Regions from separate parts of the Paenibacillus sp. PK1-4R genome, predicted to be linked through region 2. Evidence: riboswitches for the same ligand, from Rfam matches in the RefSeq annotation. Region 2 holds a riboswitch; the other holds the start of a gene.
What was found. A riboswitch is a leader RNA that binds a small molecule or an ion and turns the genes downstream of it on or off. The one in region 2 is predicted to bind glycine.

Region 1: linked by a shared signal. The riboswitch ahead of gcvT (glycine cleavage system aminomethyltransferase GcvT) and the one ahead of sdaAB (L-serine ammonia-lyase, iron-sulfur-dependent subunit beta) in region 2 are both predicted to bind glycine.

The regions. Positions count from the first base shown of each region.
Region 1 is NZ_CP126535.1:5,354,816-5,362,316, reverse strand. Features, by position in the region: gene gcvPA (aminomethyl-transferring glycine dehydrogenase subunit GcvPA) at 1-556, opposite strand, end outside; gene gcvT (glycine cleavage system aminomethyltransferase GcvT) at 553-1,689, opposite strand; glycine riboswitch at 1,906-2,006, opposite strand; glycine riboswitch at 2,010-2,132, opposite strand; gene gcvH (glycine cleavage system protein GcvH) at 2,477-2,869, shown strand; gene QNO02_RS23265 (PTS mannitol transporter subunit IIBC) at 3,289-4,743, shown strand; gene QNO02_RS23260 (BglG family transcription antiterminator) at 4,782-6,884, shown strand; gene QNO02_RS23255 (PTS mannitol transporter subunit IIA) at 6,881-7,315, shown strand; gene QNO02_RS23250 (mannitol-1-phosphate 5-dehydrogenase) at 7,312-7,501, shown strand, end outside.
Region 2 is NZ_CP126535.1:519,116-526,616, forward strand. Features, by position in the region: gene pstA (phosphate ABC transporter permease PstA) at 1-467, shown strand, start outside; gene pstB (phosphate ABC transporter ATP-binding protein PstB) at 480-1,235, shown strand; gene QNO02_RS02490 (phosphotransferase enzyme family protein) at 1,420-2,451, shown strand; glycine riboswitch at 2,807-2,931, shown strand; glycine riboswitch at 2,936-3,071, shown strand; gene sdaAB (L-serine ammonia-lyase, iron-sulfur-dependent subunit beta) at 3,184-3,873, shown strand; gene sdaAA (L-serine ammonia-lyase, iron-sulfur-dependent, subunit alpha) at 3,863-4,840, shown strand; gene QNO02_RS02505 (alpha-glycosidase) at 5,017-6,777, opposite strand; gene QNO02_RS02510 (response regulator transcription factor) at 7,006-7,501, shown strand, end outside.

The DNA.
Region 1 (7,501 bases), 2.1 Mb from region 2:
CGACAATCTCCAGACTTAATCCGTGCGCATATGCCTGCAATACCTGACGGGCTTCCGGATGAACGGTACGAGATACGATAAGCTGTTTGCGACGCGTTGCCGCTGCGGCCAGATTACCTGCTTCCGCAAAGGCAGTTGCACCGTCATACATACTGGCATTGGCTACAGTCATACCTGTTAATTCACAGATGTAGGATTGAAATTCGAAAATGGCCTGTAGTTCACCTTGGCTGATCTCAGGCTGATATGGTGTGTAGGCGGTGTAGAATTCGGAACGGGAAATGACATGATTGATGACGGAAGGAACATGATGATCATATATGCCTGCGCCGAGGAAGCTGGCATGTGTTTCGAAATTGGCGTTGGCACCAGCTTGTTTGGACATGTGACGTGTCAGTGCATATTCATCGAGTTTGGAGGATACGGGCAGTTCGCCCTGATAACGGATCTCTTTTGGAATGTCCTGAAACAGTTCCTCCAGCGTATCCACACCGATGGTTGCGAGCATGGCGCTCTGATCTTGTTCAGTCATGGGAATGTAACGGTGCTTGCTCATGCTTGATCAGCTCCTTGAGTAGGTGTCTTTGACGTACGTGTCCGTTTATGAAAAGGGGTCTTCACGACCTCGGCTTTTAGTTTCTTGCCGCGGATCTCAATCTCAAGCGGGGTTCCCAGCGCAGCGTATTTGCTGTCAATGAGGGCCAGCCCCAGATTACGCTTCAATGTAGGTGATTGTGTGCCTGTCGTCACTTCGCCAATCTGTACGCCTTCGGCGTAAATCGGATAGTGGGGGCGGGGAATACCGCGCTCCAGCACTTCGATGCCGACCAGTTTACGGGCGGGCCCGTCAGTTTTTTGCTGTAACAAGGCTTCGTGTCCGATAAAAGGTCCGGCATTCAGCTTCACAAACATGCCAACGCCAGCTTCGAGTGGAGAGATGGTTGCCGACAATTCCTGTCCATACAGGGGGAGCCTCGCTTCAAAGCGCAGTGTATCCCTGGCACCAAGTCCGGTCGGTACCAGTCCGTAACCTTCACCAGCTTGCATTAATCCATTCCACACCGCAGCAGCCTGGTCCGCAGGTACATATAGTTCAAAGCCGTCCTCACCGGTATAACCTGTACGGGACAACAGTAATTTAACGCCGCATACCTCTGCCTGCTGTACAAAACGGAAAGGCTCAATCGAGGATACATCCGTATCTGTAACTTTCCCGATAATATCTACAGCCAGTGGACCTTGCAAGGCGAGCAGCGCCGTCTGCTCCGAATCGTTAGTCATGCTTACGCCAGGGATCAAGTGCTCTTGCAGCCACGCCCAATCCTTGTCGATGTTGGAGGCATTAACAACGAGCATGTAATGCTGATCTTCCAGCTTATACACGAGCAGATCATCCACCACACCGCCATCTGGATAACACATCAGGGTATACTGGGCTTGACCCGGAACGAGCGTGGTCACATCATTGGTCATCATTTGTTGCAAAAAAACTTCAGCCTGCTCACCCTGTACTGTGAATTCGCCCATATGGGATACATCGAACAGTCCAGCACGCTCACGTACCGCTTCATGTTCTTTTTGGATTCCGCTAAATTGCACCGGAAGCTCCCAGCCTCCAAAATCAATGCACCGTACGCCTTCGTATTGCTGATACAGTGGGAAGAGTGGTGTTCTAAGCAAATCGGACATCAAATCACCTCGTCATGGGCCGTCAACTGGCCGGATATACAATCGTGGATCAATGAACCAGGGTATTTTTACATTTTTCAGCAGAGATTTTTCGTAGATAAGTATGGTAAGGCAGCTATGACAGCGCCGTTCTACATCCTGTTTTTCGTTTTTTGGGAAAAAGGAAAAGGACAGGCCAAAGAATCGGCATGCCAAGTAGCACGCTGTATTCTAAGGCTCTGTCCCTTGTACCTGAGAGTTACCCCGCTGCGTTGTGCAGCAGGTTTCCCCTTGGGTGATCATAACGCCCGCACAGGGCGAATAGATGCTCTCCAGAGTTGCGTCCCGTAAAAGTCCTTTTGCCTGAGAGATTCACCCCCGCTTATCGGTGGTTTACTCCTTCGGCGTTACCTCATGTACATCCCGAATCGGGTGTCACGGGTAATCTCTCCCTTTACATTCATCCGCGGGTATAACATAGTCCAATAAACACATTTACTCCTCTCATTAAAACGTGAATCCACTACCGATGTCAAGAACGATGTCATAGATTATAATTAAAAACCGAATATTTAATTTGGTTTCAATTTTATTGTTCGTGTATTTAAAAAGACTGCGCTTACTATTCTAATATTCACCAGTATATGAAGAAAGAGTGTAATCGGGTTACAGGATTTAGAGGTGATCAATAAATAAATTGTGAGGTATCTTGACATTTGAATCAAAAATATCATACGCTATGTTCTGGGAAAAAGGTTAAGGTCAAAGAACGCATGCACTCATTTAATGAAAAGCGAGGCGGATATCGATGAGCGAATTGAAAAGTGATTTCCTGTACAGTGAAGAGCACGAATGGGTGCAAACCGTAGGGGAGGATACTGTACGTATTGGCATTACCGAGTTCGCGCAGCATCAGCTGGGTGACATTGTGTTTGTGGAATTGCCTGACCTTGAAACCAATGTAAAAGCAGAGGACAGCATTGGAACGATTGAATCGGTCAAAACGGTTTCCGACTTGTTCTCTCCCGTCACAGGTTCAATTATTGCAGTCAATGATTCGTTGCAGGACTCCCCTGAACTTGTGAACAGCTCTCCTTACGAGGAAGGTTGGATGATTGAGATTCGTGTTGAGGGAGATCTGACAGCAGCATTGTCTACATTGATGAATGCAGACGCGTATCGTAAACATACGGAAGAATAGTATCAACGAACTTGTACTTATTAACATATATTTTATAAGCAAATGAAATGAGTTTCATATTGTTTCGACCTGTGTGAGCCGGATGCTTGCACAGGTTTTTTGTGCTTTCCAAGAATGGTTTTGAATGTAGATTTGAGCAGATTGTGGATGTAAATCATCTGATTGGACCAAGCTATAGGTTAGAAAATGACTCTGGAAATGATAAAAGTCATAGGCAAGAAAAACCTTGTGTACCAATGGGTTCAGCCATTATGCATCGATTAAAACGATTACATAACCTAATGTTGTCATCATTGTTCATGACGAAAGTACGCTTTCATTTCATTGAACAGGAGAGCATTCTCGCTTAGGATTACAGCAGGGGAGAAATGATACCCCTTTCATAAATCATAATCACTTGATCCAAGGAGGATAATACAATGAGTAATTTGGACCAATCGTCCAATTCCAAAGGTGGGCTACGGGTAGGTGTGCAGCGTTTTGGCCGTTTCCTGAGTGGTATGGTCATGCCGAATATGGGAGCGTTCATCGCCTGGGGATTAATTACGGCCATGTTCATTCCAACAGGCTGGTTCCCTAACGAGACACTGGCACAGCTAGTCGATCCGATGATCAAATATTTGCTGCCACTGTTAATCGGTTACACCGGGGGTACGATGGTGCATGGTCAGCGTGGTGGTGTCGTGGGTGCCATTATGACCATTGGGGTCATCGTGGGTAGTGATATCCCGATGTTCCTAGGTGCCATGATTGCCGGACCACTGGCAGCATGGATCATCAAAAAGTTTGATAAATCGATCGAAGGTAAAGTTAGAGCCGGATTTGAAATGCTGGTTAACAACTTCTCAGCCGGTATTATTGGCGGGATCTTGGGGATTTTTGCGCTACTGGGCATCGGGCCTGCTGTAGAAGCAATTAGCAAAGTATTATCTGCCGGGGTACAAGGCTTAATGAATCTTGGTTTGCTGCCGTTGGTCAACCTAATCATTGAACCAGGTAAAGTATTGTTCCTGAACAATGCAATCAACCACGGGATTCTAACACCAATTGCAACAGATCAAGCGAGAGAATTAGGGCAATCCGTATTATACATGCTTGAATCGAACCCGGGTCCGGGACTTGGTATCTTGCTTGCTTACTGTTTCTTCGGACGCGGAATGGCCAAATCTTCTGCACCAGGTGCCGTTATCATTCATTTCTTCGGGGGAATTCATGAGATCTACTTCCCTTACATTTTGATGAGACCGATTCTGATTCTTGCCGCAATTGCGGGTGGCGTCGCAGGTACATTAACATTTATGCTCACCGGAGCAGGACTTGTTTCAGCACCATCACCGGGTAGTATTATCGCGTATTTCCTCTTAACACCGAAAGGTGGATACCTGCCAATGCTTGCAGGGGTGCTTGTAGCAGCCGTCGTTTCCTTCCTGGTAGCAGCAGTGTTGCTGAAAACGGGTAAACAAAAGGACGAAGATCTGGAGTCCGCATCCAGTCGGATGAAAGACATGAAGAGTCAAGGAACCGTGCCAAACGCTGGCATTACGGCTAATCATCGTGAAGCAGACAGAGCCGCAGATATGGCTTCTTCTACAGTCAAAACAGACGTGAAGAAAATTGTCTTCTCCTGTGATGCAGGGATGGGGTCGAGTGCCATGGGTGCTTCCATTCTACGCAAGAAGATGAAGGCAGAGGGGATTGACGTTACGGTGACCAATACGGCTATCAGTGATATCCCGCCGGATGCAGATGTGGTAATCACACAACAAATATTAACCGATCGTGCCCGCTCCGTTGCGCCGAACGCAGAACATATATCCATCGACAACTTCCTAAAAAGCCCGGAATACGATGCGCTCGTTGAACGTCTAAAGTAATTGTACGCATTTGTTTTCCCTGAGCCGGAGGCTGAGATATGAGTATTACCAAAAGACAACGTGAAATCGTGGAGTTTCTGCTGGAGCATCCACATGAAGTCACTGCCGGCGAAATCGCCGTTGAAGTTAAGGTCAGTACCCGAACAGTTCACCGGGAGCTGCAAATGATTGAACAATGGCTTGAACCTTTGGGCATGAGGCTGGAAAAAAAATCAGGAACCGGTATCCGAATTGATGCTGGTTCCGATGATCTGGCTATATTGCGCCAGCAACTAGAGGGTAAAGAATATGTAGAGTTTACGCCGGAAGAGCGTAAGCTCTTCATGCTTTGCATCCTGCTTGATGAACCGGAGCCTGTAAAGTTGCTCGCCCTGGCCTCGGATCTGAAAGTGACCGTATCCACCGTAACCACTGATCTGGACGATCTGGAGTCACGGATTCGTCAGGCGGGACTGAAGCTGGTTCGCAGACGTGGATATGGCGTCAAGATTAATGGAAGTGAGACGATTCATCGCACAGCCATAGCTGCACTTGCACTGGAATTTCTGGATGAGTCCGACCTGTTCGGAAGACAACCTGAACAAGGGGGCTCCATCGTAAACCAAAAACTGCTGGATATGATTGGACACGGTGATGTGCTTACGATCGAAAATGCGTTATGGCAACCAGACATCGAATGGCTGGAGAACATCCCGGAACGCCAATACATGAAGTTGCTGATTCAATTATCCGTAGCGGTTGTACGTATTCGTAAAGGCATTGGCATTGGCCGTATGTCTCCACGAGAGAAAACGGGAGATGCAGTTGCAGAGCAGGATGAGATGAAGGTTCCACCTTATATGGCTTCCCGCTTGTGTGGTGTGTTATCGACCCAGCTGGGGCTGACATTCTCCCAAGATGAGCAAGCTTATTTTCACAGACTATTAGTTGAGACAGAGCAGCGGATTCACTCTTCGCGGCTGTTGCCAATAGACGACTTGATTTTACTGGACAGGGTACATTCACTGATTGATCAGATGCAGGCGAGGACGCATTACGCCTTTCATGAGGATCGTTTGCTTCGTGAAGGTCTGCTTGGTCATATGCAACCTGTCATGGAGCGAATTGAAGGACAACAGATGATTCGTAATCCGCTTTTGCAGCAGATTCGCAAGGATTATGATTCCCTCTTTGAAGAGGTCAAAAAATCTGTGGGGCAAGCTTGGCCAGGCACAGACGTTCCGGATGAGGAGATTGGTTTCTTGGTTATGCACTTTGGAGCTTCCATCGAGAGGTTACGTGCATTGAAACGGGAGATCAGGGCGATCATCGTGTGTACAAGCGGAATCGGATCATCACGCATGCTTTCCAGCCGATTATCCAAGGAGATTCCCGAGATTCGGATTATGGATAGCGTGTCCTGGTACGAGGCTGCCCGGATACCTACAGATCAATATGATCTGGTCTTATCTACTGTTGATCTGCCGATGGATGAGCATCAGTATTACAAAGTGAGTCCACTGCTTACGGCAGAAGAGAGCGAACGTCTGCGTCATTTTATCCGAACAACAACGTTACAACGACAGCATAATAAGCCCCGTGAAGCAGAGGTTCAGACGACAAGTCGTTACTCTGACCCTGATGGAATGGAAGCTATTTTAGTTGAAATCGTCCGAATTATTGGCAAGTTTCAGGTGTACCCGCTGGATAATCAGGACATCGGGTTCTATAAAACGGTGTATGCGATGTGCAACGTACTCCATGGATCTGGTGTGCTAAAGGAACCGGGGGAGATCGCAAAACGGTTGGAGGCACGTGAGGCAGTGGGGAGTCAGAAGATTCCCGGCACAAGACTTGCGCTGTTTCATACACGCAGTGAGGGGATCTACAGGCCGTCCATTAGCTTGTTTCAGCTCACTGAGCCACTCCTTCGTACGCCGGATGATCCGGCAGGAGTTACCCATGTCCTCTTGATGCTCGGTCCCAGAGAATTATCCAAGGAAAGCCTGGAGGTTCTCAGTGAGATCAGCGCACTGTTATTGCAGGAAGAAATGATTACATTGCTGGAAAAGGGAATTAGGGATGAACTCATTCATTACCTGTCCCAGGAACTTGTTGGATTTTATCGCAGTAAAACCGAAATTGGAGGTCAACCATTATGAGTATGTTAACAACAGATAAAGTCATCATGAATGCGACGGCTCAGGACAAATACGAAGCGATTCGTATGGCAGGGCAGATTCTGAAGGATGCAGGACATATTACCGCTGATTACATTGAGAAGATGATTGAACGTGAAGAGATTGTCTCGACCTATGTAGGGAACGGCTTGGCTATTCCGCACGGTACGAAGGAATCCAAAGCTTTCATTTTATCCACAGGTATCTCTGTCATTCAGTATCCTCAAGGTGTTGATTTTGGCGAAGAAAAGGCTTATATGGTCATTGGTATCGCGGCTCAAGGCGGGGAACATATGGAGATCCTGACTAGCATCGCGGTGATCTGTGCTGAAGATGAAAATATGGAGGCCCTGCGTTTGGCTAAAACTGCCGAAGAAGTTATTGCTATTCTGGAAAGTGAAATGGAGCTATGAAGGCCCTACACTTTGGCGCAGGTAACATTGGACGCGGGTTTATCGGCTTGATTCTGTCCCGTGCGGGCTATGAGGTGGTTTTCTCCGACGTAAATCAGAACTTGGTTACAGCTCTCCAGCAACGGGGGCAGTATACGGTGGAACTGGCCAACGAGAGCAAGGATCAGGAGACCGTCACAGGTGTAA
Region 2 (7,501 bases):
CGATCTTTAACTTGCCACTGATGGTACGGACAACGGAACAGGCCTTCCGGGCCGTTCCGAAGGAACAGAAGGAAGCAGGTCTGGCGCTTGGACTGTCCAAGTGGAAGATTATTACTTCAATTCTGCTACCTGTGGCATTGCCGAGCTTGATTACGGGTACGATCCTGGCATCGGGCCGGATCTTCGGTGAAGCAGCCGCGCTGATGTTCACCGCAGGTATGAGTAGTCCGCCATTGGACTTTACAGATTGGAATCCAACGAGTCCAAGATCACCGCTTAATCCTTTCCGTCCGGCAGAGACACTTGCTGTCCATATCTGGAAAGTGAATAGTGAAGGCATTGGGCCAGATTCCAAAGAAGTGGCAGCAGGGGCGTCCGCCGTGCTTGTCATTCTCGTGCTGGCGTTCAATCTAAGTGCACGCTGGATCGGTCGGGTTGTATTCCGCCGCATGACAGCTTCGAAATAAGGAGGAACCAACATGGCCATACCTTTTGGTACGGAACAGTTAAGCATATATTATGGACATTTCCAGGCGGTCAAGCAGATTAGCCTGACGTTTCCTGAAGCAAGCGTAACGGCTCTTATTGGGCCGTCTGGTTGCGGTAAATCCACGTTCCTCCGGTCGTTGAACCGGATGAACGACGAGATTGCCGGTTCCCGTACAGAGGGACATATCTGGATGGACGGTAACGACCTGAATGAGCCTGGAACCGATGTAATCAAGCTTCGTCAGAAGATTGGCATGGTGTGGCAGAAGCCGAATCCTTTTCATAAGTCCATCTACAACAATATCGCGTTTGGCCCCCGCTACCGCGGTACGAAGAGTAAGAAGGCACTGGATGAAATTGTGGAAAAAAGCTTGCGTCGTGCTGCGCTCTGGGACGAAGTGAAAGACAGGCTGAACGAGTCAGCTCTGTCTCTCTCGGGTGGACAACAGCAGCGTCTGTGTATCGCCCGCGCCCTGTCTGTTGATCCGCAGATTCTGCTGCTCGACGAGCCTGCATCTGCACTTGACCCGGTATCTACGGGTAAAGTTGAAGAGTTGATTACCGAGCTCAAGAAGGAGCTGCGGATCGTTATTGTTACCCATAACATGCAGCAGGCGGCGCGCATCTCGGATTATACAGCTTATTTCTATCTGGGAAGCATGGTTGAGCACGGGGATACAGAGCATATTTTCACGAACCCGGACAATCGTCTGACGCAAGAATACATTATGGGTCGTTTCGGTTAATTGGATCATGGAGTGTAACATAGAGCAATAGACAGAGAGATTAAGAAATAATAGAGACAAAAGAAAGCACAATGCCTGGACGGTTGTTCGGGGGTTGTGCTTTTTTAATTTATAATTTTAGTGGGATTTTCTGTATGCGGGATAAACATTATGCTACGATATTTAGTGTGAAGAGAACGTTTACATGACTTCGAAGGAGATGTTGATAATCACTACGAATCAGATGTCTTACGACCATATGGCAGCTCAGATTATACAGAACTACACTATTGAGAAACCTGTCGTTTCATATATTCGCCACAATGAGAATCTGACATATCATGTCGTCGATGAAGCAAGCGGGAAGAAGTATCTGTTACGTATCCATCAAGCCGCATATACAAGTATGACAGGCATTCAGCATACGCTTCCTGCGCTGGAGGCAGAGATGAACCTGCTTCATGAGTTAAATGCAACGACGGAATTGCGCGTGCAGCATCCGGTACGGAATGTATCGGGAGACTGGGTCACGGTATGGAAAAGTGAAGCGGGTAAAGAAATCTGCTGTACAGTACTGGAGTGGATTGAGGGAAGGGACATCCAGCAGGGAGAACGCCTGACAACAGAGCAGATCTATGATCTTGGGGCACAACTGCAGATGCTTCATCAATATGGGCGTGAGCAGAATCAGACAGATCGAACAAAGGTGCGGCCGGCATATGGCAACATCCATGAGAACTTGGTCATGCTAGGGCAGCTAGAGGAAGGCGTCCGACTGGGGATTTTTACAACGGAAGACTTCGACCTGCTTCGTGAGACGTTTGAGAACATTAATGAACAGTTAGAAACATACCCGCAGCACGCAGGAACATGGGGGATCATTCATGGGGATATTACTCGCAACAATCTGCTGATAACGGATCAGGGCATATCTATGATTGATTTTTGTCTATACGGGTATGGGTACTATCTTTTTGATGCCGGAGGGGCAGCACTTATGTTCAACCGGGAGGAACGAGATATATTCTTATCCGGTTATACCAAACAGATCGCACCACTGACGGATCGTGATATCCGATTAATGGAAGGATTCATGTTGATTTTTACACTGGGTTATTATGCCTTTCAGATGGCGAATGAGTCGAGGCACGAATGGATGAAAGATCGCATGCCGAAGCTATGCAGCAAGTATTGCAGATCTTATGTACAGAACGAGAGCATATTTTATGAACTGTGATTTATAATCCAGATGTGCAGACTCGGATGGGTTAGTGAGCAGTGTGGATCAAAGATTATGGTTGCCTGAATACCCGAACGGTTTCATGGACAATATCATAAATAATAGTAAGCACATCATTGATTGAAGTAGAACGAAATGAGCTGTTTAAAAGATCTTTTTAACGTATTAATGTAATGAAAGCTGACAAAATATTCTGGTTATCATCGCTTCAATAGGAAATGAAGGAAATACACCCAAAGAAATCGTTAAGTTTGTTGACACTGATCTTCCGGTCGATTAATCTTAATGAAGAAGAAATTAATGACTTCCATGACTGTTCTGACATAAGCTCAGAATGGTTCCATATAGCGGATGATAACGAGCGGGAGAGACCTGGGTTAGCCGAGCACAATGGCTAGTATTCAGGCACCGAAGGAGCAAGCTGCTGCGCACCCGGCGCAGTGGTTAATCTCTCAGGTAAATGTACCATCGTTGGACGCAACTCTGGAGAGTGCGCGAACTGCGCCACCCAAGGGGTATATGATCAGTGGGACCGGTGAACTTGTCTGTAATCGCAGGCAATGCACCTTGTCGTGAGACACTGCTGATCGTGAAACTCTCAGGTATCGAGGACAGAGAGAGGGCCTGAGGCCTTCTTCTGTCCTTTTTTGATGTCATCATTCAGTAAATAAGGAACAATATGGATTAGATTCTGGATGGAAATGACGAATACAATTGGAGGGTTATAAAGTGCGATTTAAAGATGTTTTCTCAATTATTGGTCCGTCCATGACAGGGCCTTCAAGTTCACATACAGCTGGAGCGGCAAGGTTAGGGAGAATTGCTCGTCAGTGGCTTGGATGTACGCCAGAACGTGCCCGGCTGACGTTATATGGTTCATTCGCTGACACGTATGAGGGGCACGGAACAGATCTGGCACTGATCGGCGGTCTTTTGGACTATGTCACAGACGATCCACGTATCCCGGATGCAGAGCAATACGCAGAGGAAGCAGGCATGGAGGTTGAGTTTTATACAAGTGGCCTGCCTGCTCCTCATCCAAATACGGTCAAAATTGAGTTATGGCATGGAGAACGTGCCTGCTCCTTAATCGGTGCATCCATTGGTGGTGGCAGTGTATCGGTGCATGCGATGAATGATTTTCGTGTTCAGATTAGTGGTGAGTTTCCAACACTTGTTCTGCGACATGCGGACAAAGCAGGGGTGCTTGCATCTGTAACGTCCACGATCAGTTCATCCGGGGTTAACATCGGGTATATGCAGGTGGACCGGAAAGCCCGTGATGGCGAAGCGCTTACCGCGATGGAAATGGATGGTGTGCCTAATCCCGATATGCTCAAGCGTCTAAGGGAGCTGGACCATGTGCTGGACATTCGTGTTATCGATTTGAAGAGAGGAGTTGATTCGGATGCGGTTTAAACATTTGCACGAACTGAATACGATCTGTACAGCAGAATCCAAAACCATTGCTCAGCTGATGATCGAGGAGCAGGTTCAGGAGACCAATACACCGGAAGCGGATGTTGTGAAACAGATGTCTGAATATTATCAGGTGATGAAGGAAGCGGTACGCAAAGGGTTAACGGAAGATACGACATCACGCAGTGGGTTAACGGGTGGAGACGGTAAAAAAATGGCCGAGTACATTCGCAAGGGTGAGACTTGCTCAGGAGATGCTTCCGCACTTGCCATGGCGTATGCCCTGTGTGTATCTGAAGTGAATGCCTCCATGGGTCGGATCGTGGCAACACCAACAGCCGGTTCCTGCGGCATCATCCCCGGTGTTTTTATTAGCTCACAGGAGCGTTTTGGCTGGACGGACGAACATTTGGTGAACGGGTTGTTCTGTGCGGGAGCGATTGGTTATGTTATTGCCAACAATTCATTTATCTCCGGGGCCGAGGGTGGCTGTCAGGCGGAAGTGGGTTCCGCGATCGGCATGGCTGCGGGTGCCATGGTTGAACTGCGTGGAGGTACACCGGAACAGGTCGTTCATGCCGTTGGTTTGGCGTTAAAAAATACACTGGGCCTTATCTGCGATCCGGTCGCAGGCCTTGTTGAAATCCCGTGCATCGTCCGTAATGGACTGGGTGCGGTTACGGCGCTGGCTGCGGCTGACATGGCCCTGGCCGGAGTGCGTAGTGCCATTCCGTCAGACGAAGTCATCGACGTCATGCTGGAAGTAGGCAGTGCGATGCCGAGCCGCCATCGGGAGACAGCCCAGGGCGGACTGGCCCAGACACCAACCGGCCGCAAAATGATGCAAAAGCTGGCTAAACCAAAGGCAAAGCGTGCCGAGCCTGAGCAGGAGTCGAAGCCAGCGGATTCTGACACAACTACAAGTGGGGCGGACAATGCTCAAGTGGACAAGGATACTCAGGTTTAAGCTGAACCGGGACCACCGATATATAAATCAGTGACATTATTATGTATAACGGCGAATACAAAAATACAAAAACAAGCGTCCGCGAACCCGAATCCGGGTTATGCAGGACGCTTGTTTTATGCTGCCAGATGAAGCGAAGTTAGGATACTTATATCAGATGAATGTGTATTATGACTCTAGTTCTGGCTCACAGCCGTACTCAGTACGGCATATCCATACGCAGGCAGTTCAATGGCGAGTACGCCATCTTCCTTGGCGGTACGATGGTTTCCGCCGAATAACTCGGTCCATTCTTCGTCACCGGCCTCCAGCTCGACAATAGCCGTCTCTTCTGATCGATTGAACAGAACCAGAATGCGTTCCTCCTCATTTTGCCGCTCAAATACCAGTTGGCTGCCATCGGGACGAGCCTGCAGGAAACGAACGGTGCCTTCTGCACGCAGGGCAGGATGAGCATGACGCAGGGAGATTAGTTTCTGATAAAAGTCGAGCAGCTCCCGGTCCTGCTTCGCTTCGTCCCATTCCATGCATTTACGGCAGCCCGGATCATGTTCGCCGTCCATGCCAATCTCGTCTCCGTAATAGATGCACGGAGCACCCATGTAACTGAACTGGAATAACGCAGCCAGCTTCATCTTGCGTTGGTCGCCTTCACACAACGTGAGCAGCCGTGGGGTATCGTGGCTGTCCAGCAAGTTGAACGCCACTTCGCTGGCCTGAAGCGGATAACGGGATAACTGTCGTCCGATGGAGTTCGCGAACTGTTCTGCGTGCATTGTATTTTTCACAAAGAAAGCATTTACGGCATCGGTAAACGGATAGTTCATGGACGCATCGAACTGGTCGCCTTGCAGCCAGGCAGAGGACTCATTCCATACTTCGCCCAGAATATAGGCATCCGGATTAGCCGCTTTGACTACACGGCGGAAATCACGCCAGAATGCATCATCCACTTCGTCTGCCACATCCAGCCGCCATCCGTCCGCACCCACTTCCTTGATCCAGTACTCGGCAACCTCCAGCAGATAGGCCTTAACCTCGGCATTCTCCGTATTCAGCTTTGGCATATGCGCTTCGAATCCGAAGGTCTCATACGTAGGAATGCCGTCCTTCACGTCCAGCGGGTATTCATGTACATGGAACCAGTCCTTATATTTGGATTGTTCTCCGTTCTTCTGCACATCCACAAACGGCGCAAATGTCTTCCCGGAATGGTTAAACACAGCATCCAGAAGTACACGAATTCCACGTGAATGGCAAAGCTCGACCAGTCGTTTCACGGTATCTGCGTCACCAAAGTGCCGGTCTACCCGCAGGTAGTCCTCAGTATCGTATTTGTGATTGGTGGTGGCTTCGAAGATGGGTGTGAAGTAGATCGCATTAATGCCAAGATCGCTGATGTAATCCAGATGGTCGATCACGCCCTGAAGGTCACCGCCGAAGAAATTGAAAGGTGTTGGCTCGCCACCCCACGGCTCTACCTTTTCCGGACTAATATCCGGGTTGCCGTTGGCGAATCGTTCGGGAAAAATCTGATAGAACACCGCATCCTTAACCCATGCAGGGGGTGTGAATACAGCTCCGGCATGAATATAAGGGAACTGGAACATACGACCCGGATCGTCCGGCTCTTCTTCCTGGAAGTCCGTCTCGGTCATCCAGATCTGTTCTTCGCCGCTTTTGAGCAGAAAAGAGTATTTGAGTCGGTGGTAGGGAGGTTTCACTTCACCCTCGTAGTAATCGAACATGGAGTCAGAGGTGAACTTGGTTAGGGGAACCAGCGCTTTGGTTGCATCCCACGCATATTTATCCCCGGTCAGGGCATGTACCTCGGTCAGATCATTCTTTTTGGCACGCAAACGCAGATGGATGGTATCTTGGTCATAGGCATAGGCCCAGTTTCGTTTCGGTTGATGATAGATGGCTTCCAGCAGCATAATGAATTTCCTCCCGTCAGGTGTGGATATAGTATGTACTTGGTAGACTTGATTAATATGACATTCCCCACGTTAATGAATACGCTATAATTAGAATGTGTGGTAACGTAAAGGACTTTAACATTGTTTCAACAAGACGTGAATCCATATGTTATAGACAGCTTTTACCATGATGATGCTCAGATATATCATTAACCCAATGGGGGCAGAAAGGAAACGAATATTCGGATGAAAACCAAACTGTTATATATTGAAGATGATACGGAAATTGCGACTTGGGTCAGAGCCGATCTGGAGGAGCGCGGTTATGAGGTGGTATGGCTCGGCAGTGGTGAAGGTGCAGCGGAGGCTGCTGTCGGCTGCTCACTCATTATTCTGGATGTCATGCTGCCTGGGCTGGATGGATTTACGGTGGGCCAGCGACTGAAAAAAGAACATCCCGCCGTGCCCATTGTCATGCTCTCGGCCAGAACGTCCATTGACGACAAGTTGCACGGTCTTGATTTTGCCGATGACTATGTGACCAAACCATTTCACCCCGATGAACTGGCTGCCCGGATTGAAGTACAACTGCGTAAGGCAGGAACGGCGGTATCCACGGATGCTGCCCTGAGGCTGGATCATCTCTCCATCTATGAGAAGGACAACCGGATCGTTAATGAGGAGACGGGAGATGAGATTATTTTATCGGGAAAACAGTTCCACATCTTCGCCTACCTGCTAC